DNA from 2 places in the Clostridium sp. NSJ-145 genome. Region 1 is predicted to be linked to the other one. Evidence: predicted binding sites of a transcription regulator. Region 1 holds the regulator's gene; the other holds the start of a gene.

Evidence for each region. Region 1 encodes LexA, which represses DNA repair genes until DNA is damaged. Its sites were predicted from a motif close to CNAACANNTGTTNG; they were not measured.
Region 2: a site for LexA is predicted at 1,468-1,481, ahead of LQE93_RS07955 (putative DNA modification/repair radical SAM protein). Genes of this name have one in related genera too.

What each region holds. Positions count from the first base shown of each region.
Region 1 is NZ_JAJNOS010000003.1:71,470-83,906, forward strand. Features, by position in the region: gene pgsA (CDP-diacylglycerol--glycerol-3-phosphate 3-phosphatidyltransferase) at 1-437, shown strand, start outside; gene recA (recombinase RecA) at 593-1,624, shown strand; gene rny (ribonuclease Y) at 1,795-3,396, shown strand; gene LQE93_RS04175 (stage V sporulation protein S) at 3,545-3,805, shown strand; gene LQE93_RS04180 (HPr family phosphocarrier protein) at 3,972-4,232, shown strand; gene LQE93_RS04185 (DUF378 domain-containing protein) at 4,298-4,516, opposite strand; gene LQE93_RS04190 (hypothetical protein) at 4,698-6,431, shown strand; gene LQE93_RS04195 (hypothetical protein) at 6,627-6,815, shown strand; gene LQE93_RS04200 (tyrosine recombinase XerC) at 7,298-8,293, shown strand; gene LQE93_RS04205 (hypothetical protein) at 8,351-8,707, opposite strand; gene lexA (transcriptional repressor LexA) at 8,849-9,454, shown strand; gene LQE93_RS04215 (DUF3267 domain-containing protein) at 9,527-10,147, shown strand; gene LQE93_RS04220 (methionine gamma-lyase family protein) at 10,173-11,450, opposite strand; gene hfq (RNA chaperone Hfq) at 11,560-11,796, opposite strand; gene miaA (tRNA (adenosine(37)-N6)-dimethylallyltransferase MiaA) at 11,819-12,437, opposite strand, start outside.
Region 2 is NZ_JAJNOS010000007.1:106,931-119,367, forward strand. Features, by position in the region: gene LQE93_RS07950 (cation-translocating P-type ATPase) at 1-1,387, shown strand, start outside; gene LQE93_RS07955 (putative DNA modification/repair radical SAM protein) at 1,520-2,848, shown strand; gene LQE93_RS07960 (TIGR03915 family putative DNA repair protein) at 2,851-3,591, shown strand; gene LQE93_RS07965 (hypothetical protein) at 3,634-4,014, opposite strand; gene LQE93_RS07970 (cation:dicarboxylate symporter family transporter) at 4,283-5,692, shown strand; gene LQE93_RS07975 (restriction endonuclease) at 5,803-6,384, shown strand; gene LQE93_RS07980 (restriction endonuclease) at 6,374-6,895, shown strand; gene LQE93_RS07985 (sensor histidine kinase) at 6,923-8,908, opposite strand; gene LQE93_RS07990 (CvfB family protein) at 9,164-10,006, opposite strand; gene LQE93_RS07995 (gamma carbonic anhydrase family protein) at 10,015-10,518, opposite strand; gene LQE93_RS08000 (CehA/McbA family metallohydrolase) at 10,644-11,678, shown strand; gene LQE93_RS08005 (hypothetical protein) at 11,709-12,059, opposite strand; gene LQE93_RS08010 (Lrp/AsnC ligand binding domain-containing protein) at 12,267-12,437, shown strand, end outside.

The sequences.
Region 1 (12,437 bases):
CAAGAAGTAGAAATCAAGTGACTACTTTTGGTAAATTTATGGATCCTTTAGCAGATAAACTTTTAGTTACTTCAGCATTAATATCTTTAGTTGAACTAGGATTAATTCCTAGTTATGCAGCTATAATAATTATAGCTAGAGAATTTGCTGTATCTGGTCTTAGAACAATAGCTGCATCAGAAGGTAAAATAATAGCTGCTAGTTGGTGGGGAAAAATTAAGACTGTTATACAAATAATATCAATATTATTATTACTTATAAAAGTCAATATAGAAACATCTCCATATTTAGCAAATTTAATAAACAATAATTCTGCAATGAATAAATTCTTTGAATTCGCACCTACTATATTCTTATACTTAGCTGTTATAGTAACTATAATCTCTGGAATAGATTATTTTGTAAAGAATAAAAAAGTGTTTTCAATGACTAAATAAGTTAATCTTGGTTATAATAATAAAAAGTTCCTCCTAAATTAAGGTGGAACTTTTTATTATATGAATAATTTTTTGAAATTTATGTTGACTTAAAATTCAGCATAAATTATAATTTAATTATAAAACAAATGTTCGATAGAGAGAGGATGAGCCTTATGGGAAATATTAATGAAGAAAAATTAAAAGCAATTGAAAATGCTATGAGTCAAATTGAGAAACAATATGGTAAGGGTGCCATAATGAAATTAGGAGAACACAATGCTATGAATGTTGATGCTATATCTACGGGTTGTTTAGATTTAGATATCGCTTTAGGTATTGGTGGTGTTCCAAAGGGAAGAATTATAGAAATTTACGGACCAGAAAGTTCAGGTAAAACAACCGTTGCATTACATATAATTGCTGAAGCACAAAAAACTGGAGGAGTAGTTGGATTTATCGATGCAGAACATGCATTAGATCCAAGTTATGCAAAAAACTTAGGTGTTGATACAGAGAACCTTATAGTTTCTCAACCAGACACTGGTGAGCAAGGTCTTGAAATAGCTGAAGCTCTAGTACGTTCTGGAGCAATTGATGTATTAGTAGTAGACTCAGTTGCAGCATTAGTACCAAGAGCTGAAATAGAAGGTGAGATGGGTGATTCTCACGTTGGATTACATGCAAGATTAATGTCTCAAGCTTTAAGAAAATTAGCTGGAACAATTAACAAATCAAAATGTGTAGCAATTTTTATTAACCAATTAAGAGAAAAAGTTGGAGTTATGTTTGGAAATCCTGAAACTACAACTGGAGGAAGAGCACTTAAGTTCTATGCTTCTGTTAGAATGGATGTTAGAAGAATTGATTCTATAAAGCAAGGTGATGAAATAGTTGGTAATAGAACTAGAGTAAAAATAATGAAAAATAAAGTAGCTCCACCATTTAAACAAGCAGAATTTGACATTATGTATAATGAAGGTATTTCTAGAAATGGTAATATAATAGATGTAGGTGTTAAAGAAAATATAGTTCAAAAAAGCGGTGCATGGTTCTCTTATAATGATATAAGGTTAGGTCAAGGAAGAGAAAATGCTAAACAATATTTAAAGGATAATCCGCATATAGCATTAGAAATTGAAAACAAAATTAGATCTAAGTATAATTTACCTTTAATGGAAGAGAAAAAAGAGAAAACTGAAAAATAATAAATTCAAAAATACGCCATATTGTTATTGTAACAAGGCGTATTTTTTTGCTTTATATCTAGATAAATTAATTAATGTATTTAATTAACTAAACTTGACATATTTTTGTTTTTAAGATAAAATAATAACAAATACTGGTTTATCAAATTCAATTTCCAGTACAGAATAATATGACACCTACCTACTTTCTATTAAATAATAAATTGATTAATGTGCAAGGAGGTGTTAATTTGGATAGTACTATAATTATATTACTAGGAATTATAATACTAGCTATATTAGGAATTATCCAATATATAGCTATTAAAACAGCTACAAAGAAAAAGGTTTTAATTTTAGAAGAGGAAGCTCAAAAATTAGTAGAGAATGCTAAGAAAGAGGCTGAATCTACAAAGAAGGAAGCTATTTTAGAAGCTAAAGAAGAAGTTCACAAGCTTAGAAGTGACTTAGACAGAGATTCTCGTGATAGAAGAAATGAAATTCAAAGACTTGAAAGACGAATTCTTCAAAGAGAAGAAGCATTAGACAAAAAGAGCGATCTTCTTGAAAAGAAAGAAGAAAATATCAACAAAAAAATGCAAGAAATAAGTCAATTGGAGCAAAATGCCCAAGAAATCTATAATCACAGAAGAGAGGAACTTGAAAAAGTTTCAAACCTTTCAACTGAAGAAGCTAAAGAAATTTTATTAGATGAAGTTAAAAAGGAAATTACGCATGAAACAGCTTTAATGATTAAAGAAATTGAATCTAAAGCTAAAGAAGAAGCTGATAAGAAATCTAGAGAGATTATTACAACAGCAATTCAAAGATGTGCGGCAGATCATGTATCTGAATCAACTGTGCATGTAGTGGCATTGCCAAATGATGAAATGAAGGGCAGAATTATTGGTAGAGAAGGAAGAAATATTAGAACTCTTGAAACTTTGACTGGTGTAGATTTAATTATTGATGATACACCAGAAGCAGTAATATTATCTAGCTTTGATCCTATTAGAAGAGAAATAGCTAAGATAGCATTAGAAAAGCTAATCATTGATGGCAGAATACATCCTGCAAGAATAGAAGAAATGGTTGAAAGAGCCACTAAGGATGTAGAAAATGACATTAAAGAAGAAGGAGAGCAAGCAACTCTTGAAACAGGTGTACACGGATTACATCCTGAGATAATGAAGTTACTTGGACGACTAAAATATAGAACTAGTTATGGTCAGAATGTATTAAAACATTCTATCGAAGTTTCATATTTAGCAGGATTAATGGCATCTGAATTAGGGTTAGATGTAAATCTTGCTAAAAGAGCAGGTTTATTACACGATATAGGGAAAGCAGTAGACCAAGAACATGAAGGACCACATGCACTTATCGGTGGAGATTTAGCTAAAAAATATCATGAATCACCTTTAGTAGTAAATGCTATAGCGGCACACCATGGTGATGTAGAAATGATGTCTTTAGAAGCTATTTTAGTTCAATCTGCTGATGCCATATCAGCTGCTAGACCAGGTGCAAGAAGAGAAACACTAGAAGCTTATATTAAGAGATTAGAGAAACTTGAAGAAATTGCAAACTCATACGAAGGTGTAGAGAAGTCATATGCAATTCAGGCTGGAAGAGAGATTAGAATTATGGTTAAACCAGAACTATTAGATGATGCTGGTTCTATTGAATTAGCACGTAGTTTAGCTAAGAGTGTCGAAGAGCAATTAGAGTATCCAGGACAAATTAAAATAAATGTTATTAGAGAAACAAGAGCAGTAGACTATGCTAAATAATTTTTAAAAATACATTTTGATATTTCAAAATGTATTTTTTTTATTGATTATAAAAGAAGGAATTATTTAAAAGATATAGAATATATATACTTATAGAAGTATTAATTTATATAATGTAAACGATTTTTATCAGGAGGTCAAATTAGAAATGGAAGTATTAAAAGTTTCAACAAAATCTAATCCAAATTCAGTTGCAGGAGCGTTAGCCGCTATAATAAAAGAAAAAAACATAGTAGAGATCCAAGCAGTAGGTGCAGGTGCAATTAATCAAGCTATTAAAGCTATAGCAATTGCTAGAGGATTTGTAGCACCAAGTGGAAGAGATATAGTATGTGTCCCAGCTTTTACTGATATAGAAATTGATGGTGAAGAAAGAACTGCTATAAAACTGATTGTTCAACCAAGATAAATATTTACAACTAAGAGAGAAGTCTATTTTAATATAGATTTCTCTTTTTTATCCTATAATATATTTACTATAAATATATTAAAAATACAGTTAACTCTTGAAATTTAATTGATTAACGTATATAATGGAATCGTTAAGATGATTATTATAAAAAGAGGTGTATTTAATGGTATCTAAAGAAGTAGTAGTAAATAACGGAACTGGTTTACATGCTAGACCAGCAACTTTATTAGTAAAAAAAGCTTCATCTTTTAAATCTGATGTAAGCATTGAATTTAACGGAAAGAAAGCTAATGTTAAAAGCTTAATCGGTGTATTATCTTTAGGTGTAACTAAGGGAGCAACTATAACTGTTTCTGCAAACGGTGATGATGAAACTTTAGCAGCTGAAGAAATAGTAAAATTAATTGAAACTTTAGAAGATTAATTTTATTTATACTTATTAAAACTCCTGTTAATTATAACAGGAGTTTTTTTATTTATGTAGAATATTTATGCTTTTATTTTTATAACATTACCTTTTACTAGAAGATATAACAAATCTAATGCGGCTAAAAAGATAAGTACATAAATTATTCTTAATATTATAGATGAACCACCAGCTAAATAATATATAAAATTCTTATTTATTAATCCTATGCTTCCCCAATTTATAGCACCTATAATCACTAGAAAAAAAGATAACTTATCAAATATATTTAGTTTGAACATAATATTTCCCCCTATCATTAATTTCTTTAATATATATTATGAACACAAATATGGAAATATGCTCATAAAAATTTTTATGGTTATAACATCAAAATTTATAATTATAAAACACTTTAAAAAGTACAGTATTTAAGTATAAAAACATATTATATATAAATACCAAAAAATATTGGAGATATATATGAATAAAGAAATTAATATTAATCTAGATACAATTATTAAATTAATTGACAAATTAATTGATAATAAAACATTATACTTAAATACTAAAGATATCGATTTTAATTGTTTAGATAATAAATATACATTTATGAATAATTTCATTAAAGAAATTAGCGGTTATAATTATATTAGTATAAGTTATGATAGCGATAAGCCCTCATATAAAAAAGCTCTAGAACAATATGCACTTATATTGAGAGATATACTAATGAAATATAATAAAGTAAAAAATATAATTGAATCATCAACTTATAGGAAAAATGATAATATTTCATTGGTGGAAATGATTGATATTTTATTAAATTTAAAAATTGACAAGCAATATATAGATATACTTTATGAAAAAATTGAAAACAGTCATTTTACGATAGGAGATTATGGCTGGATAAAGAGTTTTATTGAGAATATAAGAGATACAAATTTAATAAAATCATATCTAAAATATAAAAAGTTTAATAATAGTTATAAGTTTAATGACTTAAAGAATAATATTTCCTGTGATGATATTACAAATGCTCTATATAAACTAGAGTGTTTATTAAATAATGAATATGCACTAATTCCACCAATATATGAAAATGATTTTACTAAATATTTTATTAATGCTAATTTCTCTTTAAGTATAAGTGAAAACGAATTGATAAATTATATTTCAAATTTAAAAATAGACTATAATTGTGAACCTAAAAAACTTAAATGGTATCATTATTTGAATAGAAAGAAATGTACTGAGGTGAAACTGTATAATAAAGCTATAACAGATGAATATAACAATATAAAAAAAACTATGTGTAATCAATATAAAGAAAATATAGAATCACTAAACTTATACGTAAACTCTTTTGATTTTCTAAAAGATTTTCTTAATGAAAGCTATTTTAATAAAATATATAACTATATATATGATGAAAATGATATGTATATTTTTTTGAAAAATATATTTAATACTTTATCCCTTTATAAAGAGATAATATCAATACAAAATCAAATATATACTCTTAATGATAAAGAAAGAGAGTTATTAGATCTTTGTTACGATAAAAATGATACTATTAGTAAATATACAGAAAAGCTATTTACTTTGCCAAGCATTCTAATTTTACTAAATTTCAAAATGATTGAAGAAGATAGTGCTGAAATTACAATAAAAAGAGATTTATTAGATACTTTAATTATACAATTAAATAATGATTTAGATATACTATCAAAATTAATAAATAAGAATAATTATATTTCAATTTTAAAAATAAATACTTTTGAATATATTTCTGAAATTGAAGAAAGTAGCTCTATTACAAATTATATATTAAAAACACTTGAATATGATGATTCTATAAGATATATAGATGAGTTTTTTACCAACAATTTAACATTTAATAAAAAACACGATACAACTTCTAATATGCTTAAATTTCTGAGAGAGAAAATTGAGGGGCTAGGTTATAGAGTTGTAGAAGATTATACTTTTAATTCAATTAATTTAGAGTTTGTAGTTTTTCATCCTAGTAATCCAAATCGAATTATATATATTTTTATGGATAGTTTAGTAAGTAAAACTTATGATATTATAAAAAAACTAAGTTATATAAAACAATTAAATATACCAATTATATACTGTTGGGCAGATGAATTTTTTATAAATCAAAATATTGAAACAGTAAATCTAAAAGAAAAATTGAAATATTTACTTTAATAAATTAATTGCGATTATGTATTTTTATGAATCTATAGAAGCAGTATTAAATAATCATTTTGGTAAAAATTTTGTATTAATTGGAGAATCTTTTTGAATTTTTATATAATATTAATTAATAACCTATATAAATTTATTGTTTATATAGGTTATTTTGTTTTATAATTAAAATATATCTTAAACTTGGAGGTAAATATGGAAATAGAAATTAAACTAAAAAATTCTAAAACACCTTTAATATATAAAGGTGATAGAATTGATATATTAGATTTTGAAATGAATGGAGTAAAATATAAACAAATAAGATGTTTTAAAAAAGGTTTTTCTAAATCTGAATTAGTATTAAATGAATTAATATTAAATATAAAAGAAATTAGAAAATAAATACAAAAAAACACCCAAAAATTAATTTCGCTAAATATCAATTTATAAAATTTCGTATTAAAACGAAAAGAAATTATAACAAAATTTAATATTTTATCGAGCTTGGGGGTAATATTTTGAGGGGTCGTACTAAAACATTTAAGTATAAAAATTATCAATACTCAGATGAAGTAAAAAAACTACTTGCAATTTCTCTTTCTGATTATGATAAAAGAAATATAAATGAAATTAGAAATAATTTAAAACTTTCTAATATGAAACGTGGCTATGAGTATATTATTGAAGATTTATATATATTAGTTATTAAACATAATTTTACATCATCTCAATTAGCAAAAATATATTCTCTTAATGTACGTTCTATTCAAATTTGGCTTAAAGAACTAGGATTAAATAGAACTTTAAAAGATGCTAAAAAAGCATCACTTGAAAGTAATATTTTTAGTGATTCTGATTTAATTCATAATGATCAGATTACCCAAATAACTAAATTTAAAAATAAATCTGCTAAGAATACTTCTGATTTGCCACAGTTAGTATTAGATTTTTTAAATTATCTTGAAACTATTAAAGGTAAATCAAAAAATACTATAAATGGGTATAAAATAGATTTGCAGTTATTTTTTAGATTTATGAAGGTTTATAAAGATAATAAAATAGATGATTCACTAGAATTTGAAGAAATTTCTATAAGCGATATTGATGAGAACTTTATTAATACTATAAAATTAACGGATATTTATGCATTTTTATCTTTTGTTGAAAAAGAAAGACAAAATAGTACATACGCTAGAGCTAGAAAAGTTGCAACATTAAAATCTTTTTATAGATTTTTATTTGGAAAAGCTAAAGTGATTAAAGAAAACCCAACAGTAGAACTAGAATCACCGAAAATAAATAAACGTCATCCAGTATATCTTACTTTAGAACAAAGTTTACATCTACTCTCCTCTTTAGATAAAGGTAATATAAACTATTACAGAGATTATTGTATATTAACACTATTTTTAAATTGTGGATTGAGATTATCTGAGTTATGTTCAATAGAAATTAATAAGATAAAAAATGATACATTAACTATTGTGGGAAAAGGTAATAAAGAACGTACTATTTATTTAAATGATGCATGTATAAAATCCATTAATGATTATTTAAGCAAAAGAGATAATTCAAAAATATCTGAAGAAAATAAGAAATACTTATTTCTATCTATTCGTAATAAACCTATTAATAAAAGAACTGTTGAATTATTAGTAAAAAAGCATATAACTAATGCAGAAATATTGGATAATACTTATACACCTCATAAGCTACGACATACAGCAGCTACTCTAATGTATAAACATGGAAATGTTGATATACGTAGTCTACAAAATATATTAGGTCATGAAAATATATCTACAACTCAAATATATACGCATATAGATGATGATAAACTTAGAGATGCTGTACGTTCAAATCCTTTATCTAAGTTATAGCATAAAAAATTAGCTATCTATTTAAAATAGGTAGCTAATTTTTTATTAAATGTATTATTATTTTCTTTTAAACTTTAGAACTCCTGGATATACTTCCTCGGTTACATCATCTAAAGATAAATCATCATCAAGACCAATTTCATCAAGGTATGTAATATTATCAAAAGCATCAACATATTCTTCATCATCTAAATAGTTTAAAGTATCCTGTACCTCAATTGTCTCTTCTTCTTTTAGAGCTTCTAAAGCTAGCTTTAATTCTTCTTCTAAATATTTATTTTCTTCTACATCTTTTGCTATATCTTCTATATTTATTGCTCTTATATCAATACCATCGATTTCTAAACATTTACCACAATTATCACAAATTTTATTTTCAAAAATATCACATAAATCGTCGTTAGTATATTTCATAAAATCACCTTCCATTTCTGTTAACTTATTTATTTTATCAGAAAGATATAATAAATTCAAATTTTATTATATTACAAGAACATAAGTTTGATATTATTATTATGTTATGTTATAATATCTATAAATAAGTGAGGTGTTATAATGATCGAAAATAGCAACAAACAAATGGAAATATATGAATTTCTTAAAAACTTTACAGAATTAAAAGGATATCCACCATCTGTACGTGAAATATGCGAGGCAGTTAATTTAAAATCTACTTCATCTGTTCATGGGCATTTAAAAAAATTAGAAACTAAAGGCCTAATAAAACGTGATCCAACTAAGCCTAGAGCATTAGAAATTATGGAAAACTCTTTAAATAAAATTGAAATGGTTAATATTCCAATAATAGGGAAAGTTACAGCAGGTATTCCTATATTGGCTAATGAAAATGTTGAAGGTGTTTTCCCTGTTCCTCTAAGTTATATTAAACATGATAAAGAACTTTTTATACTTAACGTTTCAGGGGATAGTATGATAAATGCTGGTATACATCATGGAGATTTAGCTATAATTGAAAGAAATCCTACAGCTTGTAACGGTGATATAGTAGTTGCTTTGATTGAAAACGAAGCTACTATTAAGACATTTTATAAAGAGGATGATTATATAAGATTACAACCTGAAAATGATACTATGGATCCTATAATTGTTAAAGATTGCAGTATTCTTGGTAAATTAGTAGGATTATTTAGAGCATATTAAATATAAATGAGTCATACATTTTAGTATGGCTCATTTATATTTAGTATTTAGTATTTAGGAAAGGTGAAAAAAATGACATTAGAAAAGGGGATATTTCTTAGAGCAAAGGATGAATATGATTGTGAATTTATATTATCACCAATATCCAATTTTAATCGGACTACTTATTTAAACTTAAGGTTACTTATTAGAACTATTTTATCACTTCCACTTGCCTTTTATTTAGGTTATTCACTATATTACACTTGTAATTCAATTGTAGATATAAAATCATTTATATTAAGTTTTATAATTACTTATATCCTATCATTTTACTTAATTCAAATTCCACATGAATTAATACATTATATAATTTATTCTAACTTTTTATCAGATCAAAAGGCTAAAATTAAACTATTTAATCGAAAAAGATTGATTACTTCTACTTATAATGGAGAAATAAACTATACAAGGAGTCTTCTTAGTTTAATTGCTCCTGTATTAATAATATCTTCTATACTAAGTGTAATACTTATTTTAAAAGGATTTAACATCGTTATTTATGGTGTTATGTGGGCTAATTTAATTATATCTGCTGAAGATATCTTAAACATATTTATTTATATTAGCTCTAATGATGTAAGTAAAGGTATCTATGAGTTACCAAATGACTATAATTATTTAATTAACGAAATGCAAAAACAGGATGAGTAATTCATCCTGTTTAAGTTTTAATATTTTAAAGTATATTACTTAATGCAAATAACACACCAATTTTAGCATGATCAAATGTTAATCCACCTTGAAGATAAGCAATATATGGTTCTCTTATTGGAGCATCAGCAGATAATTCAATAGATGAACCTTGTATAAATGCTCCTGCTGCCATTATAACTTGATCGCTATATCCAGGCATATCCCATGGTTCACACTCTACAAAAGAATCTATTGGAGATGCTTTTTGAATTCCCTTACAGAACTTTATTAGCTTATCTTTATCGTTAAATTTAATAGCTTGAATAATATCACTTCTCTTTTCATTATATTTCGGTAATACTTCAAAGCCTGCTAATTCCATAATTCTAGCACAGAAAACAGCACCTTTAACTGCCTCCATAGCTATATGTGGGGCTAAAAATAAACCTTGATAGAACTGTCTCATAACTCCAAATGTAGATCCGCACTCTCCTCCTATTCCAGGAGTTGTTAATCTGTAGCTTGCCTGAAGTACATACTCTTCTTTCCCTGCTATATATCCTCCAGTAGGAGCTATTCCTCCCCCTATATTTTTTATTAATGATCCAGCAATTAAATCTGCACCAACATCAGTAGGTTCTATAGTATCTATAAATTCTCCATAGCAGTTATCAACAAATACTATTACATCATTTCTAATTGATTTAACCTTTGATATTATATCCCCTAATTCTGATACTAAGAATGAATTTCTCCAACCATATCCAGTACTTCTTTGTATATGTACTAATCTTATGCTTTTATCTTCTTTTAAAAGAGTAATTATCTTATCTTCATCAAATTTACCATCTATTAAGTCTACTTGTTTATAATTTACGCCATACTCTTTTAATGAACCTATATTTTTCTCTTCACCAATTCCTATTATATTATGTAATGTATCATAAGGTTTACCGCTTATACAAACCATTGTATCATTAGGTCTTAAATTACCTATTATGGCACAGGCTATTGCATGAGTACCATTAACGAAATGAGGTCTTACTAAAGCACTCTCTGTATTAAATACCTTAGCATATACTTTATCTAATGAATCTCTTCCAATATCCCCGTATCCATATCCAGAAGAGTTTGTAAAGTGTGATTCACTTATTCTTTCCTCCTGAAGAGCATTTAAAACTTTTAATTGATTAAACTCTCTAATTTCATCATATATTTTAAACTCTTCTTCAACATCTTTTAAAGCCTTATTATATAAAGTAAATGTTTCATCATTTATTTTATATTGCTTTTTTAAAAATTCTTCTGTTAAATTTAACATAGCTTTACTCCTTTATAGTTAACATATAATTACTAAAGTTATTATATATAATTTTTTTAGAAATAGAAAGTATTTTATAAATAATTAAGATGAAGGATAAACCTTCATCTTAATTATTATCAATATTATTAAATAAAATTGGAGTTGCAGGAGTAATAGTTGTTACAGCATGTTTATAAACTAACATTTGTTTACCATCTGAATCTAAAATCACTGTGAAATTATCAAATCCTTTTACATAACCTTTAATTAAAAATCCATTTGTTAAATATATAGAAACTGGAATTCTATTCTTTCTGGCATTATTTAAAAATATGTCTTGTAAGTTATTTGTTTGTTTATTCAAAAAAACATCTCCTTTAATAATACTAATTATTTTTAAGGTCTTTAACTATTAAGTTAATTATATCATCTTCAGAATATATATCTTTATCGATAAACTTTACTCTTGGATCTTTCTTAAACCATGTTAATTGTCTTTTAGCATAATTTCTAGATCCTTGTTTAATCATGTCTATAGCCTCTTCTAAGCTTATTTTTTTATCAAGGTAATAAAATACTTCTTTATAGCCTATACCTTGCATAGACTGCATAGAAGTGTTATATCCTAACTCTTTAAGGTTTATACACTCTTGAAGTAATCCATCATCCATCATCTTATCTACTCTTAGATTAATTCGATTATAAAGTTTATCTCTATTCATAGTAAGAACATAGTAATATATATCATACTTTGATTTATAAAATGTATCTAAATCATTAAATGAACTAAATGGCTTCCCAGAAATTTTATATACCTCTAATGCCCTTATAACCCTTTTTAAATTATTTGCATGAATTTTTTCATAACTTATAGGATCAATTTCTTTTAAAAGATTATGAACATATTCATTTCCTTTTTCTTTAGCCAGATCTTCTAAGTATTTTCTATATTCAATATCACTTTCAGCTTCAGTAAAATTCATATTACATGTCAAAGAATTTATG
Region 2 (12,437 bases), on a different contig from region 1:
AGTATATGAAATCCCTTTTGATTCTGACCGTAAACTAATGAGCACAGTACACTTATACCAAAATAAATATAGAGTATTTACTAAGGGTGCTATAGATAATATCCTTAAAATCTCAACAAAAAAATTAGTAGATAACGAGATAGTACCTCTAAGTGATGAAGATAAAAACTATATATTAAATGTTTCAGACAAAATGTCTGATTCAGCCTTAAGAGTTTTAGCCCTTGCTTATAAAGATATAGATGGTCCTTATGAAAATATTCCAATAGAATCTGACCTAGTTTTTATAGGTTTTATGGGCATGATTGATCCACCAAGAAGTGAAGTTAAAAATTCAATAGCCATAAGCAAAAAGGCAGGAATTAGAACTGTTATGATAACTGGTGATCATAAAAATACAGCTTTTGCCATAGGTAGCGAGCTTGGCATAGCAAGTGATATTTCTGAAGCTTTATCAGGAAGTGAAATAGATTCTTACTCACAAGATGAATTTAATAAAATTGTTAATAATTATAATATTTTTGCAAGAGTTTCTCCTGAGCATAAAGTAAAAATTGTTAAAGCTTTAAAATCTCATGGTAATATTGTTTCTATGACGGGTGATGGCGTAAATGATGCTCCTTCACTAAAATTTGCTGATATAGGTGTAGCCATGGGAGTTACAGGAACTGATGTTGCAAAAGGTGCTGCAGATATGATTCTTACTGATGATAATTTTTCAACTATTGTAAAAGCAATAGAAGAAGGTAGAAATATATTTAACAATATAAAAAAATCTATAGTATTTTTACTTAGTAGTAATTTAGGAGAAGTACTAACTTTATTCGTTGCTATACTTCTTAATTGGCCTTCTCCTCTATTACCTATCCATATATTATGGATAAATCTTATAACTGATAGTTTACCTGCTTTAGCACTTGGAGTAGACCCTAAAGATCCTAATGTTATGTTAGAAAAGCCTCGTAACCCTAAAGATAACCTATTTTCTAACGGTACTGCAACAACTTTAATATTACTAGGAGTAATAATAGGCTTTACAACTTTATTTGCTTTTAAAGTAGGTGAATATCTATATCCTAACTCTTTAGTTCATGCTCAAACTATGTCATTTGTGGTCTTAAGCGGTTCGCAACTTATACTCTCTTTAGCTATGAGAAGTGAAAAAGTATCTGTTTTCAAAATTGGTCTATTTAAAAACAAAAAATTGCTAGGAGCTGTTTTAATAGGTATCATTCTTCAGATATCTATAGTTTCTATCCCACCAATTGCTAAAATATTTAGTGTTTTCTCTTTAACATTAAAAGATTGGCTTTTTGTATCCTTGCTATCCATAATACCATTTACCTTTTTTGAAATATCAAAGCTTTTTAGAAAAACTACTTATTAATAATATTACAACCACATTTTAATATTTGTGGTTGTATTTTTTATATTTTCCTTTTATTACACAATGCCACCCCTTGCAGATAAACATACGTTCTGATAATATAAATATATCAATATATTTGAAGGTGATTTTATGGATATAAATGAAAAATTAAGAATATTAAGTGATGCTGCTAAATATGATGTATCTTGTTCATCATCTGGTTCAAATCGAAACTCAAAAAAAGGTCAACTAGGTTCAGTGAGTACTTCTGGAATTTGTCACTCATTTACTCCAGACGGAAGATGTATTTCTCTATTAAAAATCCTATTAACTAACTACTGCATTTACGATTGTACTTATTGCTTAAATAGAAAGTCTAATGATATAGAAAGAGCAGCTTTTACAGTGGACGAGATTGTATCTTTAACTATTAATTTCTATAGAAGAAATTACATTGAAGGGCTTTTTTTAAGCTCTGCCATATTTAAAAACGCCAATCATACCATGGAAATGTTAACTAATGTTGTTGATAAACTTAGAAATAGTTATAACTTCAGAGGTTACATCCACTTAAAAGCAATTCCTGGTGCAGATGAATCATTAATAAAAAAAGCTGGAACATTAGTAGATAGAATGAGTGTTAATTTGGAGTTACCTTCAAACGATTCACTAAAGCTTCTTGCCCCTGAAAAAAACAAAGAAAGTATTTTTACTCCTATGAAATCCATAAAAAATAATATTATTCTATACAATGATGAAAGAAAAAAGTTCAAATCTGCTCCACTTTTCGTTCCTGGAGGACAAAGTACTCAACTAATTGTTGGTGCTACTAAAGAAAGTGATTATAATATATTGAAGTTAAGTGAAAACCTTTATAATAAATTTTCATTAAAACGTGTTTATTACTCTGCATATGTACCTGTTAATACTGATAAAAATTTACCTAGTATAAAAAATCCGCCCACATTAAGAGAACATCGTCTATATCAAGGCGACTGGCTTCTTAGACTTTACGGTTTTAAAGCTGATGAATTATTAGATAATAAAGCTCCTAACTTCGATATAAATTTTGATCCTAAAACAAATTGGGCAATTAATAACATTCACCTATTTCCTGTAGAAATAAATAAAGCCCCTTACGAAACTCTTATAAGAATTCCTGGTATAGGAATACGAGGTGCAAAAAAAATTCTTAGCTCTAGAAGAATATCTTCTTTAGATTTTGAAGATTTAAAAAAATTAGGAGTAGTTTTAAAAAGAGCTCAATATTTTATAACCTGTAAAGGAAAATATTTTGGTTCTGTAGATATAGATGGTGATAAAATAAAGAAAGTTTTATCTCCAAAAGTTGATTTGAATATAATAGATAACAATTATGAACAACTTAGTTTTTTTGATAATAACATTGCTTTATCACCTTCTTTTAACAAGTTATCTTTATTGAAAGATAAAAATTCTTCAATTATAGGAGAAATATAATTATGATAAATGAGTATTTATATGACGGTACATTTGAAGGTTTATTAACATGTATATTCTATTGTTATTCATCTAAAACAGAGGTGAAAATAACTAAAACTAAAAATTATTTACCTAATCTTATTTCATCTCCAATAGAGATTGTAACTGAAATAGATAAATTTAATAGAGTTTATTCAAGCATACGTGACAAACTTAGTTATACTACATTAAAAACTATTTATTATCTCTACTTAAGTGATGTTAATAATATAGAAACATTAATATATAAATATATTAAACTATGTTATAACTATGGAAATAATATAAACTTAGCTAAGAACAATGAGATAATCTCTCTAGTTGATAAATATTATAGAAAAGTTTCTTTAGAATCTCATAGGTTTACTGGGTTTGTTAGATTCAAAAAAATTAAAGCCCAATTATACTATAGTACTATTGAGCCTGACCATAATATTTTGCCTATAATATCTACTCACTTTATAGAACGTTTTTCCGATCAGAACTTTATAATTCATGATTTGAAAAGAGAAATTGCTCTTTTCTATAATAAAAATAATAGTATAATAACTGAACTTTCTAAGGATGAAACAAAAAATTTATTAAACTATTCTAATGATGAATTTGAATCCTTATGGAAAACATTCTATAATTCTATAAATATAAAAGAACGAGAAAACTCAAAGCTTCAAAAAATGCATATGCCTACTAGATACTGGCATAACTTGACTGAAATCAAATAATAATTTTAAACATAAAAAGATGAAGCTTAATTGCTTCATCTTTTATATATTAAAAAAATCCTTAAGAATCTTTATATCTTCTTGGTTAAATTCATATTTATCTATATCATTCTTTCCAATCCATTTAACTTGATTTATACTTTTATGGCATGTTATGTACTCTTTTATACTACCTATAAATACTTTAAGCCCATTATCTTTTTCATCAAAATATTCTTTAAAAGGTTTTAAATCAAATATATTACACTTTATATCTTTATCAACAGCTTTTGTAATACATTTTTCTTCATCTTCTTTTCCTTTAATTTCTTTTCCAAATAACCCCCAAGTTTTAGTTGCACCTTTTCCTTTTCCTCTTTCAGCTACTAAAACATTATTAAAATCATCAACTATTAGAATACTACATCTTAATACTTTTTCCATATTAGACTCCCCCTTAATTCTTAGTTATAAAATTTCTACTTATATATTATTATAATATTATATTTTATTTATTAAAATACCTTTTTTCCACATTTTGAATAATAAAATGTAAAAATTCTCATTTTTTAAATCGTTTACTTATAACTTTAAAGCATTTTTAGAAAGTATTCAAGATTTTTTTATCTATTTTTGTTAAATTTTGTTGAATTAATTTTTATTGAAATATATAATACTAAATTAAAGAGTTATTTACGAAAGGAGAAAAAAAATGAATTCAACTTTTTTTCAACAGTTTTTAATGATTTCAGATTTTAAAACTGTATTATTTATAGGAATTTTAGTATTAATTTTCTTTGGAATCAGTTTTTTAGGTAAAGGCAAAACTAAGCTTAAATTTTCTACTAGAATGATTCTATCCACTATAATAGGTTTATTATTAGGACTATTAATCCAACTTGTAGCTAAATTCCCTGCAAATCCATCTGAAATAACATGGATTAGTGAAGTTTCTAAATGGTATGGACTTATAGGTAATGGATTTATTGATTTATTAAAAATGCTAGTAGTTCCAATAGTATTAATATCTATCATCAGAGTAATTATGAATATGACTCAAGATGATAATATAGGTAAACTTACAGGAGTATCTATAATAAGTCTTTTATCTATTACAGCTCTATCTGCAATAATAGGTGTTATTGTAGCAAATATAATGAAACTAGGTGTCGGTGCAAATGTTATTGCTGGCTCTGCTACAATTAAAGAAATCGAGCCTATAGCAGATACATTAAGAGGTTTATTACCTTCAAACATTGTAGATTCAATGGCTAAAGGAAATGTTATAGCTATAGTTATATTTGCAACTTTTATAGGTCTTTCTATAAGAAGATTAAAAGTAAAAAAATATGATAAAGTTAAGGTTTTTATAGATTTCATTGAAGCTTCTTATACAATCATAACAAGTGTTGCTATAACAATTATTAAATTTATGCCTTATGCCGTTGTTGCATTACTATCAAATGTAATAGCTTCACGTGGTATAAGTTCATTAAAAGAAGTATTTGGTTTCATAATTGCAATATATATTTCTACAGCTATTGCATTTATATTACAAATGCTTATAGTTTCACTGTTCAAATTAAATCCATTTAAATATGTTAAAAATGTTTTAGAAGCACTTGTACTTGCTTTTACATCTCGTTCAAGCCTTGGAACTTTACCTGTAACTATTAAAGTTCTAACAGAAAATGCTGGCATAAAAGAAGGTACTTCTACTTTTGTTGGCTCACTTGGTTCTAATATGGGTATGAATGGATGTGCCGGTATCTATCCTGCACTTATGGCTGTAACTTTAGCAAATATGGTAGGAAGACCTTTAGATATATCTTTCTATGCAACATTAATAATTGTCATTGTTATAAGTTCACTTGGAATAGCAGGCTTACCTGGAACTGCTATCATGGCTGTTTCAGTTGTTATCAGCGGTGTTGGACTTGGAGAATTTTTCCCATTAGCTGCAGGTATCATAGCTATAGATCCAATTCTTGATATGGCACGTACTATGATAAACGTTAATGGAACTATGGTTTCAGCAGTTATAACAAGCTCTATAACAGGTGATTTAGATAAAAATATTTTTAATAATGATGATAAATCAAATTCTAATATTGAAGAATAATTAGATATTTATTTTTTCAGCTAGTTTATAAGATTCACTCTTATAAACTAGCTTTTTTTGTATATACATAGATATATTTGTCAATACTCTATAAAGAGGTGAATTACTATATGAGTTTATTAAAATATACTCCTTTTATAATTTTAATATATTTCTCATTAAAACTTCTTTCTAAGTTTATTGAAGAAAATATTATCTCTCTTAAAGAGCAAATATCAAATGAAAAAATTGAAAAAGGAATTCTTTCTATAAAAGATTTACAACAAAGTAATTATGATAGATTTCTTAAGGCAATTAAATTTTATCTTTCTACTCATAATTATGAAAATATTATTATTTTTAAAGATAACTCTCCTGAGTTAACAAATCTTAAAGGTATATTAAATGGAGAGAATATCTATATAACATGTATTCAAAATGAAACAGCTACTGATTCTACTAATGAAACTTTATTTACACTTACTACAAAGAAAGACATAGAATCATTCTTAGGAAGAATGATTTCTAATGGATGTAAAAAGGGTATTTTAATTAATAATAGTTCATTTTCTGAAGATGCCTGTAATTTTGCCAGAGAATTAAACGAATCATCTAACTATGAAATTAAATTAGTTGATGGTTATGAGCTTACTAAATCAATTAGATTATATAAAAATTGTAATATTGAATTGGAGGTAAGTAATGAGTTTTAATAATGTTTATTTTTTTATTATAATTATCTTTTTTTGTCCGTTAATCGGCAAAATAATTTTTGAAGCATTAGAGCTTTACAATTTATCAAAAGAATATAAAAATGGGAATTCATTAATTAATTCATTGATAAGACTAACTGCAAAAGAATTTCAAATCTGGTGTGGTGAATATTTAGTTTATTTAGGATATAGTAATATAATATTTTCTGATGTATCTAACTCAAATTCTTCAATAATATGTACTTTAGATAATACAAGCTATTATGTTTATTGTAAAAAGACTCCTAAAGAAAATATGGTTAGCGAATTCGAACTAGAAAGCCTTTTAGGCATTTTAATATCAAAATCATTATATAATGGTATATTAATTACCACTTCTCCTTTAAGTTCTAAAGCGCTTGATTTTTTAAAAAATCTTCCTCATCCATATACAATAAAAATATTATCACTAGATACAATTATAGAAAAAGATTTAGGCACCTACCCCTTACAACTAAATAACTTAAAATAAGCTAATCTAATAAAAGATTAGCTTATTTTAAAAGTATATATCTGAAAATTCTATTTCCACTTTAGATACAAGTGTGTTTTCAAAGGTAAATTCGTCTTGTAATCTATAATAATCTTCTACATTATATTGTACTACAGGAAATTCTACTTTTACTGTTGTGCCTTTTCCTATTTCACTATCTATAACTATATTTCCGCCATTAATTTCTACCATAGATTTAACAAGGTTTAATCCAATTCCACTTCCTTCTGTTTTCCTATACAAAGTAGTATCTCCTCTTTCAAATCTATTAAATATAGATTCTATTCTCTCATTTTCTATTCCACAACCATTATCCCTAAAAAATATCTTTACTTTATCATTATCTTTTTCTATATTTATAAAAATAAAACCCCCATATTCATTATATTTTATAGCATTAGATATTAAATTTAATACTATTCTTTCTAACGAATCTTCATCACAGTAACAAAAAATTTCTTCTTCAGTTGTGTCAAAAATAACCTCTATCCCTTTAAAAGAAGCATAATCTATTATAGATTCTGTAATATTCTCAACTTTTTCCACTATATTTACTATCTTTTTAGCAGGAGAATAGTACCCACTCTCTATCTTGTTTATATCTAATATATTATTAATTAATCTTATAAGTCTAAAACAATTTTGTCTTATTGATGATGTATATTTTCCACAACCTGTTAAATTACCTTCTTCTATACACTTTTCTTGCATCTGCATAGCAGAATATATTACGTTTACAGGTGTTTTAAATTCATGAGATATATTAGTAAAAAATTGATTTTTCAACTTTTCATCTTCTTCCTTTTGCTTTAATTTTACTATCATATTCTCATATTCTTTTCTATACTTTATATCTCTCAATATAAATAAATATAAATCCTTATATGTATCTTTTAATTTAACTCCAATCTCTTCACACTCTATCGTTATTCCATTTATAGTATATGTATTATGTCTTGGTTTCAAAATATTTTCCTTAGATAGTATTTTATCTTTTTCTTTAATTTTTTCATAAGAGGCGCTATCTACAATATCATATATACTCTTTCCCATAAGATCATTTTTATTTTTAATATTAAAGAAATTTTTATAACTATCATTTATGTATATTATTTTATCATTTTCTCTTATAGTTACTGCATCTGGCATATTCTCAAATATCCCTTCATACCAGGATAATATATATCTTAACTTTTTATTTAAATTATTTTCTGTATTTATTAAATTATTGATTATCAATACTTTTAAAAGTGAGTATTCACCTACAATAAAAACTAATAAGATTAAATAGAATTTATAATCTCCTAAATCATATCTTTTGAAATACATAAACAATAAATATATTACTTTTGAAATTAAATAAATTAAAATACCTTTATAAGCCTCTTTTTCAAAATTTTCCTTAGCTCTATATACAAGAAAAACTAAAAATATAAACCCACATATAAAAAATATAGTTCTAATGGAATAAGCTATTGTCCCAACACTTACTTTAAATATATTTATTGAAATAAAGTTTACTAATAGCCCTAAGGATAATATCTTTATAAAACTCCTAATATTTTCTTTGAAATTATTTAGTGTATAAGCTATTAAAATTATTTGTAGCAAATAATATATATTATTAATAAATACAGTTTTATTTGATATTAAATCTAAAGCTATATTATTACTATATGTTGAATAGAAAATTGCTGATTTAATCATTGTAATAATTGCTAAAAATCCACATCCAACTGATATTTGTAAATAAAACTTATCTCCGTAATCTTCTGATAAAATACTATTACACTTATATTTAATTTTGCTTAACGAATAAATCATTAGAACTATATAAAACATACTGATTATAGTTTTACATAAATATTCTATAAAATATTTATCCACAATTCCATTTATAACAAAAGATGTAAAAAATAAAAATGTTATTATACTTAAAATATTTATTATATCCCTTGTACTTGCTCTTTTTATCATAAACCCCTGATTCATATCTAAATTACCCCACTATAACTACTATATTTAAGCAAAACTTCTTATCATTTTTTATTTACTTTTTCATACTTATAAATTTTACATCATTCTCACTTTTATTTCAATTTTTTCTTTAAATTACTATTTTTATTTATTTTTCTTCTTTTTACCACAAAATTTCATTCTAATTATAAAAATGACCTCTCGCCATTCTTTAATTACTTTCCTAATAAAAAAAGATGCTACACTTTTGTAACATCTTTAAAATATAATCTAAATTAATCTGCATCCCTCTGAATCTTGCTCAATTCTACCTTCTTTCATAAGACCACCTAACGCCATCTTAAAGTAGTTTTTACTAGTTCCAAAAGTAGCTTTAATATCTTCTGGTTTAGATTTATCGTTAAACTCCATAAATCCACCATTTTTTCTCATATATTTAACTATCTTTTCTTTCAGTTCATCTCTTTCATTTAATCTAGTTTTTCTTGGAGTTAATCCTATAACTCCATCCTCATATATTCTTTTAACTCTTAACTTCATTTCTGTTCCTGGGAATATTTCTTCATAATATTCATTAGGTAAAACTAATCCTTTATACTTTCCATCTATAGCAACATTCAATGTTCCTGATGGAGTTCTTGAATAAACCATCGCAGTAACCTCATCTCCAACCTTGAATCCTACAGACTCATCAGCTATTTCTATGTAGTTTTCTACTTCAGTAGTAGCTGCTAATCTATTTGTCTTATCTAAGTATATATAGAATAAATACTTATCTCCAGTACGAAGTTTGAATCGTTGTTCTTTAAGTGGAACAAAAATATCCCTATCTAATCCAAAATCTATAAACGCACCGAATTCTCCTTGATGAACAACTTTTAAGTACGCCACATCATATACTTTAGCTAATGGCTTTTTAAAAGTAGCTATAGGTCTATCTTTAGAATCTCTATAAATAAAAACTTCTCTTTCTTGACCGACTTCAACATTCATTCCTTCAGCTAAAGATTTTGGAAGTAATACATCTTCTCCACTCTCTTTATCTACTAAGTAAAAACCAAAATCTTTCTCTCTATCAACTCTTAGAGTATTATAATCACCTATTTTTAACATAAGTCCTCCTATTTTTTATATTTATTACTTAAGGCCACATAATTATCAGCAGATTTTTGAATACTCTTTATTTCTTCATCTGTTAATTTTCTAATAACCTTAGCTGGATTTCCTAATACTAGAACCCCCTCTTCAAAGCTTTTGCCTTGAGTTATTAATGATCCTGCACCTATAATAGTATTCTTACCAATTCTAGCTCCATTTAATATTATAGACCCCATTCCTACTAAAACATTATCTGCTATATTGCATCCATGAATTATAGCTCCATGCCCAATTGTAACGTTTCTACCTATTATAGTCTCATAATCAACATCTATATGAATAACTGAATTTTCTTGAATATTAGTATTTTCTCCAATAACTATTTTATTCATATCAGCTCTTAGCCTTGCACCAAACCATATATTAACATTATCTTTAATTAAAACATCTCCTATAATATCTACAGATTCTGATATATATGCTGTCTCATTAATATTAGGATACTTTCCATAAAACTCCTTAACCATTACTATTAAACCTCTCTCATTCCAAAGTTTCACTTTATTTTATCATCATTTATAATTGTTGTCATTATTTTAATACTCCTAATACTATATATAAGTATGTAATAATTTATTAAGAGGTATACATTTTGGGAAAAAAGAAAAGTAAAAATAATATAGTCTTTGATCAAAATAAAATTAGATTTTATTACGGAATACCTCACTGTCATTCAAATTACTCTACTGGTAGAGGAACACCTACTGAGCTTTATGAATACGCAGCCAAATGTGGCTTAGATTATTTATTTATAACTGATCATAATGATTTTCTTAATAATAAATCATCTAAAGACGGTTCATCAACTAAGTGGCAAAGTTTAATTAGTATTTGTAATAAATTTAAAAAGTCTCATGATGATTTTCTTCCAGTTGTTGGTTTCGAATGTAAAACTCAATCATATGGTGATTTTAACGTAATAAATTCAAAAAATTTTTTTACTGGCACTCTTAAAGACTTAAGACTTTTAACACTATGGATGATAAATAATCCTACTGCTTTTATATCTATTAATCATCCACATAAAAACATAATGGATATACCCTATGATCCAATATTTAATAATATAATTACTTCAATAGAAGTTTGTAATGGGAATCCATCTGCAAAGATTACTTACCATGAAAAATACTTTTTTCAACTATTAGATTGCGGTTGGAAATTAGGTGCTATAAATGGTCAAGATAATCATAGAGTTAACTTCGATGAATCTGATAACCTTACGGTATACATTGGAAATGAGCTATCTAAAGAAGCTTTAATAGATGCATTTAGGATGCATAGAACATATTCTACTGAATCTCGTTTTTTGCGATTATATTTTACAATAAACAATAATTTTATGGGAGAAAGTATTGTTACTAACAATAAAAAATTAAAATTTTTAATTTTTGCTGAAGATGTTAAATATAGAATAAAAGATATAGAAATAATAACTAATGGTGGTAAACTTATTAAATCAATAAATAATATAAATTTAAATAGCATTAAGTATCTCTATGAACATATTCCTGCTGAAAACGAAAGTTGGTATGTAATAAAAGTTTATCAATCTAATGGAAAAATCGCTATTACATCCCCCATATTCATTTATCACTATAATATTATTGATGAAAACACCTTATAAAAAAGATGAGAAGCTATACTTCTCATCTTTTTACTTATTGTCTTTTTGATTTTTTAAATGCTTAACTCTATTTGGCTTAGCCTTAGGTCTAATTTCTATTTGTTTTTCTTTCTTCTTAGGCCCTCCAGTAGTTTGAATTTCTAAGAACCATAAGAAAAATGTTACTGTAACTATTGTAAGAATCATACTTAACCATAAATTTTGCTCTTGCATAATCTTTGGTAAAAACATTTGTAAAACAAATAATGCTATTGATATTCCTAGTGGTATAAACTTATTTATTCTTACCTTTGAGAAAACATATTTTCTACCTAAGAACAGAATTCCAAATGTGATTGCTAATAATATTACAAAATATAATACTGTAAATAAAATGCCCATCCTCTGTTTGCTCCTTCCATATATATATACACTTATATATTACTTTTTATTTAACATATTTTCAAGTAATATTATTTTTCCATATTTTGATAAAACGTTAAATATTGAGTTATTATTTAAAAGATTTTATTTAATACTTCTTTTTTCTTATATAATTTGATAAAATATATTAAAGATATTATAAATTTATTAAAAGGGGTGTTAGTTTTGAATCAGAGTTATCAATTAGATGAACTAGATTTTCAGATATTAGATATATTAGTTAAGGATTGTAGAACTCCTTATTTAGAAATTGCTAGACTTTGTCATGTTAGTGGTGGTACAATACATGTTCGTATGAAAAAGATGGAGGAACTTGGTATAATTAAAGGTTCTCGT